One region of the Mesorhizobium sp. RSR565B genome, then DNA from elsewhere that is predicted to be linked to it. Evidence: riboswitches for the same ligand, from Rfam matches in the RefSeq annotation. Region 1 holds a riboswitch; the other holds the start of a gene.
What was found. A riboswitch is a leader RNA that binds a small molecule or an ion and turns the genes downstream of it on or off. The one in region 1 is predicted to bind cobalamin.

Region 1 (5,126 bases):
TCCCCACAAGGGGGAGGGTAAAAGGTGAGGATAGCCCCTCAGAACTCAATCCCCTGCTGTGCCTTCACGCCGGCCGAAAAATGATGCTTGGTCACGCCCATCTCGGTGACGAGGTCGGCCGCCTCGACCAGCGCCGGCTTGGCGTTGCGGCCGGTGACGACGACATGCAGACCTTCGCGCCGCGCTTTCAGCGCCGCCACCACTCTGTCGAGATCGAGATAGTCGTAACGCAGCGCGATGTTCAGTTCGTCCAGCACGACGAGGCTGATCGAGGGATCGGCGATCAGTTCCAGCGCCTTGGCCCAGGCGGCTTCGGCCGCCTTAATGTCGCGCTTCAGATCCTGCGTCTCCCAGGTGAAACCCTCGCCCATCGTGTGCCAGACGACGCGGTCGCCAAACGCCGCGAAGGCATCCTTCTCGCCGGTGTGCCATTTGCCCTTGATGAACTGGACCATTCCGACGCGCTTGCCATAGCCGAGCATGCGCAGCGCCAGCCCGAAGGCAGCCGTGGTCTTGCCCTTGCCGGGTCCGGTGTTGACGATCAGCAGCCCCTTCTCGACCGTCTTTTCCGCGACCTCGGCGTCCTGCACCGCCTTGCGCTTGGCCATCTTGGCGCGATGGCGCTCTTCGTCTTTTGTGTCGATATCGGTCATCTCATTTCACCTTGAGCGGCAGCCCCGCCACCATCAGAAGCACCATATCAGCTACGACCGCGATCTGCTGGTTGAGCCGGCCGGCGGCATCGCGGAACCGGCGTGCCAGCGCATTGTCGGGCACGATGCCTTGTCCGACTTCGTTGGAGACCACGAACCACGGTCCGCGCGGCCGCGAAAGCACATCGGCCAGCCGCCGGCACTCCCCCTCCAGATCATGATCGGCCAGCATATGATTGGTTAGCCAAAGCGTCAGGCAGTCGACAAGCACCGGCTGGTTGTCCGGCAATGCCTCGAGCGCACCTGCAAGATCAAGCGGGGCGTCGATGGTCGCCCACCCCTCGCCACGGCGCGAGCGGTGCTGCGCGATGCGCTCGCGCATTTCGCCGTCATAGGCTAGCGCGGTGGCGATATAAGCCCATGGCGGCAGCAACGCCGTCGCCAAAGTTTCGGCATGCGCGCTCTTGCCGGAGCGCGCACCGCCGATGATGAAGGTCAAACTGCGATCAGGCAAAGCTGTCGCGCAGGCTGGTCGCGGTGCCGGCGAAGCGCGCGCGCACTACACCGACAACTGCGCCGAGCACCAGCCAGAACACCAGATTGGTCAGCGTCACCGCCACCACGAACTGATGATGCAGGCCCTCCGGGATCGGCGTTACGAAACTGTCAGGCTGCGGCGCGCCGACAATATGCGGGGCGACGATCAGGACGACGGCGAGCACGGTCAGGGGCGCCGACGTGCGGAAGGTGATAAGGGCAAGACCGATCGCCGTTGTCATCACCGTTGCCCACCACCAGATCTGGCGCTGCATGAGATCGGCCGCCGGCATTGCCGGCAGTTCCGGCGGCAGGCCGAGGCCTGGCGCCAGCGTGAACACGGCAAAGCCGGCCAAGCCCCAGAACACGCCCTGGCGCCAGCTGCCGATGCCGCCGGCGAACTCGGAAACCGCCACCAGGACCAGCGCGAAGCCGATGCCGGTGACGATATTGGCGACGACACTGAAGGCGAAACGCTCGAAGCCGTCGGCCGGCGCCCAGCCTTCGTCCTCCGCCGGCGCGGCTGCTTCAGCCGGTGCTGCGCTGCTCACCGCATTTTCCGCCGGCGCGGCGGTGCTCATGGCATCGGTGTCCGCAGCGTTGGCGGCGGGCGCCGCGGCATGCTGATGCTCATGGCCGCCACCAGCCTTTTCGTAGACCTCCGCCTTGAGGATCAGCGGCACGGTGGCGTAGGCCTGCATGCAGGCGAGAGCGACACCCGCCACGAGCCCTGCGATCGCCGCGATGAACACGACGTTGCGAAACAGGTTCATGATGTCAGATCCTCGTCAGTGGCAGGGAAACGCCATCGAATGGCGATAGTCGTGCGCCGCATTGTGGACCGCATCGATATGCGAGAAACCGACAACGCCGACGACGAAAATGCCCAGAAACGCGCTAAGCACGAGCTGCATGAAGCGCGACTGCGAGGAGACGGATGCGCCGAGGGAGACGGAAGCGGTATTCATATCTTGTCCTTTCGCCCTCCACCCGAGGGCATCGAAGTCAGTTCCCTGTCGCCGGCAGGTCTCCTGGCTCGCGGATCAGCGCCCTTCCCCACCTTCCCGAGGAAAAATCCTCAGTGGCTTGGAGAGGACTACCGCACACAGTTGCGGGGGCAGCCACGGCATTGGGCAACAAGTCAGCCCTCACCGCATTCCCTCTTGGTCCCTAACGGAACCGACGACATGCATGACTATAGGCTGAAACGGCCGCATCCGGCAAACCAAATTCCGCCGGCCAACAGCGCGAATGCGCCATGCGGCGTTACGGGTTCAACGCGGTGATCCGCTCGGCAACCAGCCGCTGCAGCCGCCACAGATGGCGATCGTGAATGCCGCGCTCTTCAAGGTTTTTCACCGTGTTGTAGAGATAGTCGGCGCCCGATCCCCAGTGCCCGCAGGACGTGGCCAGCCTTTCGACGATCTTGCCTTCGTCGAGCGGGCCGGAATAGGTCAGGCCGTTGCGGTTGATCACGAAGGCCAATGCCCTGAGCGGTCCGGCCTCGCTTGCAAGCTTCAGCATGCGCGGCCGGTAGCTTGTCGGCTTCAGCGTGACTTCGCGCCGGAAAAGCCGGCCCAACTGCTCGCGCCGGTTATTGTCGGTCAGCCGAAAGGCGACGCCCTTGCATTGTCCGCCACGGTCCAGCGCCATCATCAGGCCGGGGCTGACCTTGGTGCCGCGCCAGCGCGTCATGTTCATGCAAAAGGACCGATGCCAGCCGCGCGCCAGCGCAACGCGGTCCTCGACATAATCTATTTCCGGTTTCCAGATCAGCGATCCATAGCCGAACAGCCATAGCGGTTCGCTATCCGGGAGTTCGACCTGCAATTCATCCAGAAGCGCGTCATAGTCGGCTTCATCGAGATGCATCGCGTCCGGATCAGGCCCGGGGTCCCTGATCTCGCGCCAGCAGCGCGCGACCAGCTCCGGCGTAAGCGACATCTGTCGTGCGGCCACGTCCGAATCCCCCCAATTCCGAATGTCCCATGTCCACGACATGATTATGCGCCGCGCCTGCAACCGGCAATGCGGCACTCTGATTGACAAACGATTTGCCGGGGTGTCGGCTGACGCTTCATAGGAAGCCAGCCATGCATCCCAACCCGAGCGAGCGCGACCCCTATAACGGCCTGAGCCGGGCCGAACCGACGCTACCGTCATCGGGCTATTGGGATAGCGAGGCTTACCAGCGCGATCTCGAGGCCATCTGGTACAAAAGCTGGCTGCTCGTCTGCCGCGAGGCCGATCTTGCCCAGCCTTTGGCATTCAGGACATTCCGCGTCGGCACGCAGGAAATCGTCGTGCTGCGCGACGACACCGGCGAGTTGCGCGCCTTCCACAACACCTGCCGGCATCGCGGCTCGCAGCTTTGCCAGGAAAGCGAGGGCCGGCTGAAAGCGCGGCTCATCACTTGCCCCTACCATGCCTGGTCCTACTCGCTGCGCGGCGATCTCGTGCGCGTTCCCTCGAAATCGCTGCCAGATGGTTTCGACAAGGCAGATCATCCGCTCTACCGGGTGGCGCTGTCGGTGTGGCGCGGCTTTGTCTTTGTGAACCTTCAGCAGGCGACGGCCGGCTCCGCCGAGACCTCCTTCGATCCCGCATCCGGCGACCTCGCCAACTGGCCGCTGGAAACGCTGGTATCAGGCCATGTCCTGCGCAAGGTGATGAACTGCAACTGGAAAATCTTCTGGGAGAACTTCAACGAGTGCCTGCATTGCCCAGGCGTCCACAAGGACCTGTCTCGGCTGGTGCCGATATACGGCCGCGGCCTGATGAGCCGGCACGACGACCCCGACTGGGTCCGCCATGCCGACAATGACGCACCGGAGTTTTCGGGTGGCCTGCGCGCCGGCGCCGAGACCTGGTCGCGCGACGGACATGCCCATGGCCCGGTCTTCCCGGGCCTGACGCCAGCCGAGCGTGCGGCCGGACAGACCTATGCCACCAGCCTGCCCTCGATGTTCATCGTCGGCCATGTCGATTATGTCAGGACGGTGCGACTGATGCCGCTCGGTCCCGAACAGACCGAACTCACCGCCGAATGGCTGTTCGCGCCCGAGGCGCTGGCTGAGACGGACATCGACAATGTCGTCGCCTTCGGCACCCAGGTGCTGGAGGAGGATGCCGCGATCTGCGAGATCAACCAGAAAGGCCTGCGCTCCATGCGTCACGCGGCCGGCGTGCTGATGCCGGAGGAGTACGATCTGCACCGCTTCCACAACTGGGTGCGCGAGCGGCATGCAGCGCTTGAGGCAACCGCCTGATCGGCGACTAAAGCGACTTCGGCAGATAGCGCCAGGTGATAAAGCCGCAAACAGCGGCCAGAATGCCCAGCGTCACGAACACCGAGCCGAGGCCGAAAAACGCCAGCACCACCGAATAGACCAGCGGCGGCGTCAGCTCGGAAAAGTCGAGATAGGTGCGGTAGACCGCGGCCATCTGCGCCCGCTCATAGGACCGCACCGAGCGCATGAAGGCGGTCGAGCCCAGTGCATCGAGCGCGATGGTGAAGAAGGCGCCGCAGAGCAGGAAAAAGCCCGTAAGCAGCGGCGCGGTAGTGCCGACCGCGCCCGCCGCAAGCAGCGTCGCCGACATGGCGAAATAGGCGAAGGTCATGGTGCGCCGGCCGCCGAAGCGTTTTCCCGCTTTGCCCCAGAAGATCGCCATGAACAACAGCGCATTGCCGGCCGAAACCAGCAGGCCGCCGGCAAGCTTGCCCTCGCCGGTAATCACCATGAACAGCGGCCCGTAGACGAAGAACGTCGTCCAGAAGCAGGAGCGGCCGAAGGCGATCAGCCAGGCCAGCCTAAGCCTGGGTTGTGCTACGAAGCGGCCGATATTGGCCAGCGGATTGGCCGGCCGTGTCTTGCCCGGCCGGATCGACCGGTTGTCGCCCAGCCTGTAGGTCCAGAACAGCGCCAGCAAGGCCAA
Region 2 (5,126 bases), 2.9 Mb from region 1:
GTTCCGGGCGCTGCTCGACGAATATCCGGCGGCCGCCGCGGTCGGCGAAGTCGGCGATTCGCAGCGTGGGCTGGAAGTGGTCGCCGCCTACACCGCCGGCGGCAAACGCGTCCACATGTGCTATTCCTTCGATTTCCTGGCGCCGGAAAAGATCAGCGCCGCCAAGGTGCGCCAGGTGCTGGAAGCCTTCGGCAAGGTCGCCAGCGACGGCTGGTCGTGCTGGGCCTTTTCCAACCACGACGTGATGCGTCCGGCCTCGCGCTGGGCCGCCGACGAGGCCGACCCGGCCGCCTATCTGAAGGTTATCTCGGCGCTGCTGATGTCGCTGCGCGGTTCGGTCTGCCTCTATCAGGGAGAGGAGCTTGGGCTTGGCGAAGCCGAGTTGCAGTTCGAGGATCTGCAGGACCCCTACGGCATTCGCTTCTGGCCCGAATTCAAGGGCCGCGACGGCTGCCGCACGCCGATGGTGTGGGATGCAACCGCCAGCAATGCCGGCTTTTCGACGGCCAAGCCCTGGCTGCCGGTGCCGGGCAAGCACTTGTCGCAAGCGGTCAATGTTCAGCAGGGCGACGCGGCCTCGCTGCTCGAGCACTACCGGCGCTTTCTCGGTTTCCGCCGCCAGCATCCGGCCCTGGCCAAAGGCGACATCGAGTTCATCGAAAGCGAGGGCGACACCGTCGCCTTCACCCGCCGTGAGGGCAATGAGCAGATCGTCTGCGTCTTCAATCTGGCCAGCAAGCCGGCCGAGGTCGATCTCGGTGGTCAGGCGCTGCTGCCATTGGCCGGGCACGGTTTTTCGGGACAATCCGGCACAGGTTCCATCCGCCTCGGCGGCTACGGCGCCTGGTTCGGGCGCATCGACTGAGTTTTTGACGAAACTGGATTTTTTGAGGAAATCCAGGTTCTCTAGGGAAATCACTGGGAGGAAATTATGGCCGATGTCACGCTGAGACAGGTGAAGAAATCATACGGCAATCTGCACATTCTCCACGGCATCGACCTCGACATAAAGTCGGGCGAGTTCATCGTCTTCGTCGGCCCGTCGGGTTGCGGCAAGTCGACCTTGCTGCGGTCCATCGCCGGGCTTGAGGAGATCACCTCCGGCGAGCTGAAGATCGCCGGCGAGGTGGTGAACGACGTGCCGCCTTCCAAGCGCGGCATTGCCATGGTGTTCCAGTCCTATGCGCTCTATCCGCACATGACCGTCTACGACAACATGGCCTTCTCGATGAAGATCGGCAAGGAAAGCAAGGCCGAGATCGACAAGCGGGTGCGGCAGGCCGCCGAAATCCTGCAGCTGACCAAATATCTCGACCGCCTGCCCAAGGCCATGTCGGGCGGCCAGCGCCAGCGCGTCGCCATCGGCCGGGCCATCGTGCGCAACCCGAAAGTGTTCCTGTTCGACGAGCCGCTGTCGAACCTCGACGCGGCGCTGCGCGTCGCCACCCGCATCGAGATCGCCAAGCTGAAGGAATCGATGCCTGCCACGACCATGATCTACGTCACCCACGATCAGGTCGAGGCGATGACGCTGGCTGACCGCATCGTCGTGCTGAAGGATGGCCATATCGAGCAGGTCGGCACGCCGATGGACCTCTACAAGAAGCCCGGCAATCTGTTCGTTGCCCAGTTCATCGGCTCGCCGGCCATGAACATCCTGCCGGCGACAATCGACAGGACGGGCAACCCGACAATCGTCAGCCATGTCGGCGGCCGCAAGGCAACGGTGCCGATCGCAACGCCGGCGTCAGCAAAGGGTGCGGCAGTCAGCTTCGGCGTGCGGCCGGAGGATCTGTCGGCCGCCACCGGCGCGGAATATCTTTTCGAGGGCGTGGTGGACTATGTCGAGCAACTCGGCGAGGTGCAGCTTGTCTATGTCGATATCGGCCGCGCTGACCTGCCGTTGGTGACCAAGCTGCCCGGCAATGTCGAGGTCAAGCGCGGGGCAAAGCTGCGACTGACCGCGGATGCCGGGGACCTGCACATCTTCGACGCCGATGGGCACTCCTTCTCGCTCAAGCCGGTGGAAGTGAAGGCGGCTTGAGATAGCTGCGTCGTACAGGCATGAAAAAAGAGCGGCGGGCCAGGCCCGCCGCTCTTTTTTAAGCTTCGGCTGTTAGTTGTTGCCGAACCGATCCCTGTCGCTGCTCTGAGGAACGAACTTCTGTTGGTCGTTCGACGAGTTCAGCAGCTTGTAGACCGCCGAGTTGGTGCCGGTCGACGAAGTGCGGGTGGTGTCGACGGCAGCGGCCGGCTGGTTGGCGCCATTGGAGCCATAATTGTCGCTGCCGGCAAAGGCAGCGCTCGAAACAGCCAGAACGGCTGCGGTGGCAAGAACAATCTTCTTCATTTTAGTCTCCTGAATTTTTCTGATGCCGCCAGCTGCAGCGGATAAGCCCGCCACGTGCTGGAAACCGGCTTTTAGCGGCCGAAAAGGTTACGGTCGGCACCGTGGGCAGGCGCCTGCTCGGCTGGAGCCGACTTCTCAACCGAAGCCGTATGGCCACTATCGGTCGACGTAATCGCAGGCTGGTTGGCGCCGTTCGAACCGTAGTTGTCGCTGCCGGCGAAAGCGCTGCCGGAGATGGCCAAAACGGCGGCGGCAGCAAGGATGATCTTTTTCATTTCAAATACTCCTGAATTTTTTGGGATCCCGAGAGCGACGGGTTAGCCGCCCTTCTTTGGTCGGGATCAGCGATTGCCGTAGAGGTCGCGGTCGGCGCCCTGAACGACAGGCTGCTTGTCAGCGTGCGCCGGCTTCTGAATGGAAGCCGTATACGAGCTGTCGACCGAGACGGCTGGCTGGTTCGCACCATTGGAAGCGTAATTGTCGCTACCGGCGAAGGCGCTGCCGGTGATCGCCAAAACGGCTGCGGCAGTGAGGATGATCTTTTTCATTTTTAGTACTCCAGTTTGTCTGTCCGTCTAGCGGCGTGTCTTGGGAGGAATTCGCGTCGTTCGGACAGCCCCGATGTGGGAAAGCCATAGGCTGGTTTCCAATCACGAAGTTGTTCCGTGTGGACCACGGTCCTGCACCTTGAAATTGTGCCAGGAAGTTCCTCTATGGTCATTTATCGCATTGTTTTCAGCTGCTTATGTCGAACCGAGTGGTTCGCTCCGGTGTCGGTTTCCGGGCCGTCGTTCACACCGTCCTGCACGCATTGTCAACAGAAACGAACCGTTCGGTTCGATTAGAGATTGCTAATAGTAACTTTTCGATACCGTTGAGCCCTTTTTGCCCCCGATCGGAACTGGATCCGCAGCGATTCGAAACGGCGATGATGGCGTCGCAAGAAACGTCTCAGCTCTTTGACCGGCGGCGGGGGGCGTATGCCGCGCGTGTCGCGCCGCATGGATATGATGTCGCTTTCATGCCGACGTCGCGATCGCTGCCGTGATTAGATGATGGCATCTCAGGTGCCGCTTCGTGACGACGCAGCGGAGAATTGGGAAGCCGGTCAGAATCCGGCGCTGCCCCCGCAACGGTGGTGGAGTTGAAGTCGCAACGGGAGACCACTGGGCAAGAGCCTGGGAAGGTGTCGCGATGGTCCGCAAGGACAACTCCAGAGCCCGGAAACCAGCCCGAGATGCATAGACTCGACTGATCGCGGTGGGCGGTCAAGAGGTGGATAGTGCATGTCCGGCGCCGCGCCGGCCTGCGTCCGATCCTTCCTCCATCACCACCAAGTTCAGTCCTTAACCCACGAGGACAGAACTATGGATACGCGCAACGACATGCTGAGGCTCCTGAACGGCCGCAAGCAAGGCTTTTCGCTGGAACAGCCCTTCTACACCGACCCGGACTATTTCAAGCTCGACATGGAGCTTATCTGGTATCGCGACTGGCTGTTCATCGGCCATGATTGCGAACTGCCGAAGCCCGGCAGCTATATCACCGTGCAGATCGGCGATTATCCGGTGGTGCTGGTCCGCGACCAGAAGGGCAACATCAACGCCTTTCACAATTCCTGCCGCCATCGCGGCAGCCGTGTCTGCAACACTGAGAAGGGCATGGCGGCAAAGCTTGTCTGCCCCTATCACCAGTGGACCTACGAGCTTGACGGCCGGCTGCTGTTTGCCCGCCAGATGGCCGACGGTTTCGACAAGAGCCAGTTCGGCCTGAAGCCCGTCGCCTGCGAGAGCGTCGGCGGCTATATCTTCATCTGCCTGGCAAAAGAACCTGCCGACTTTGCGCCGATGCGCGCCATGATAGAGCCCTACCTCAAGCCGCACGGGCTGAATGAAGCCAAGGTCGCCTTCGAGAGCACCATCATCGAGAAGGGCAACTGGAAGCTGGTCTGGGAAAACAACCGCGAATGCTATCACTGCGCCGGCAATCATCCAGAGCTGTGCAAGACATTCCCCGAAGCGCCGACGGTGACCGGCGTGCAGGGCGCCGACAGCGATCCGGAGATGCTGGCGCACTGGGCGAAATGCGAGGCGGCGGGCCTGCCGAGCAAGTTCCGCATCGATCCGGCCGGGCAATACCGCGCCACCCGCGCGCCGCTGCTGCGCGATGCCGTCAGCTACACGATGTCGGGAAAGCGCGCGGTGACGAAGAACCTGTCCGACACTGTTGCCGCCGACCGCATCGGCACCTTGATGCACTACCACTATCCGACGACTTGGAACCACATCCTGATCGACCATGCGGTCACCTTCCGGGTGCTGCCGATCAGCGCCACGCAAACCGCGGTGACGACCAAGTGGCTGGTGCACAAGGATGCGGTCGAGGGCGTCGACTACAACCTTGAGGAGCTCACCCATGTCTGGACCGAGACCAACGACCAGGACCGCCGCATCGTCGAGGAAAACGCCTTCGGCATCCTGTCGCCGGCCTATGAGCCCGGCCCCTATTCGGAGCTGCATGAGGGCGGCGTGATCCAGTTCGTCGAATGGTACGCGGCCTTCATCGGCCCGCGCCTTGCCGAAGGCGGCCGGCCGGCGCTGCGCAGCGTCGCGTGAACTGGAGCAGGCGAAGAGGGACCAGAGGATGAATGCGATGACGGATCTTGGGCTCTATCGCCATCTCGACCAGATGGCGCCGTGGAACGATAGGCTGCAGGTGCTGGAAGTGATCGGCGTCAGCGACGAGGCGCCCGACGTCAAGACCTTCACCTTCCGCT

Region 2: linked by a shared signal. The riboswitch ahead of ACYG9R_RS08615 (aromatic ring-hydroxylating oxygenase subunit alpha) and the one ahead of ACYG9R_RS22775 (CbtB domain-containing protein) in region 1 are both predicted to bind cobalamin.

What each region holds. Positions count from the first base shown of each region.
Region 1 is NZ_JBTTIE010000001.1:4,744,047-4,749,172, reverse strand. It holds gene cobO (cob(I)yrinic acid a,c-diamide adenosyltransferase) at 39-653, opposite strand; gene cobU (bifunctional adenosylcobinamide kinase/adenosylcobinamide-phosphate guanylyltransferase) at 655-1,167, opposite strand; gene ACYG9R_RS22780 (CbtA family protein) at 1,160-1,963, opposite strand; gene ACYG9R_RS22775 (CbtB domain-containing protein) at 1,979-2,158, opposite strand; cobalamin riboswitch at 2,195-2,389, opposite strand; gene ACYG9R_RS22770 (gamma-glutamylcyclotransferase) at 2,457-3,149, opposite strand; gene ACYG9R_RS22765 (aromatic ring-hydroxylating oxygenase subunit alpha) at 3,284-4,459, shown strand; gene ACYG9R_RS22760 (MFS transporter) at 4,467-5,126, opposite strand, start outside.
Region 2 is NZ_JBTTIE010000001.1:1,808,894-1,814,019, reverse strand. It holds gene bglA (beta-galactosidase BglA) at 1-865, shown strand, start outside; gene ACYG9R_RS08635 (ABC transporter ATP-binding protein) at 932-2,044, shown strand; gene ACYG9R_RS08630 (DUF680 domain-containing protein) at 2,117-2,350, opposite strand; gene ACYG9R_RS08625 (DUF680 domain-containing protein) at 2,422-2,625, opposite strand; gene ACYG9R_RS08620 (DUF680 domain-containing protein) at 2,692-2,898, opposite strand; cobalamin riboswitch at 3,399-3,600, shown strand; gene ACYG9R_RS08615 (aromatic ring-hydroxylating oxygenase subunit alpha) at 3,718-4,965, shown strand; gene ACYG9R_RS08610 (FAD-binding oxidoreductase) at 5,003-5,126, shown strand, end outside.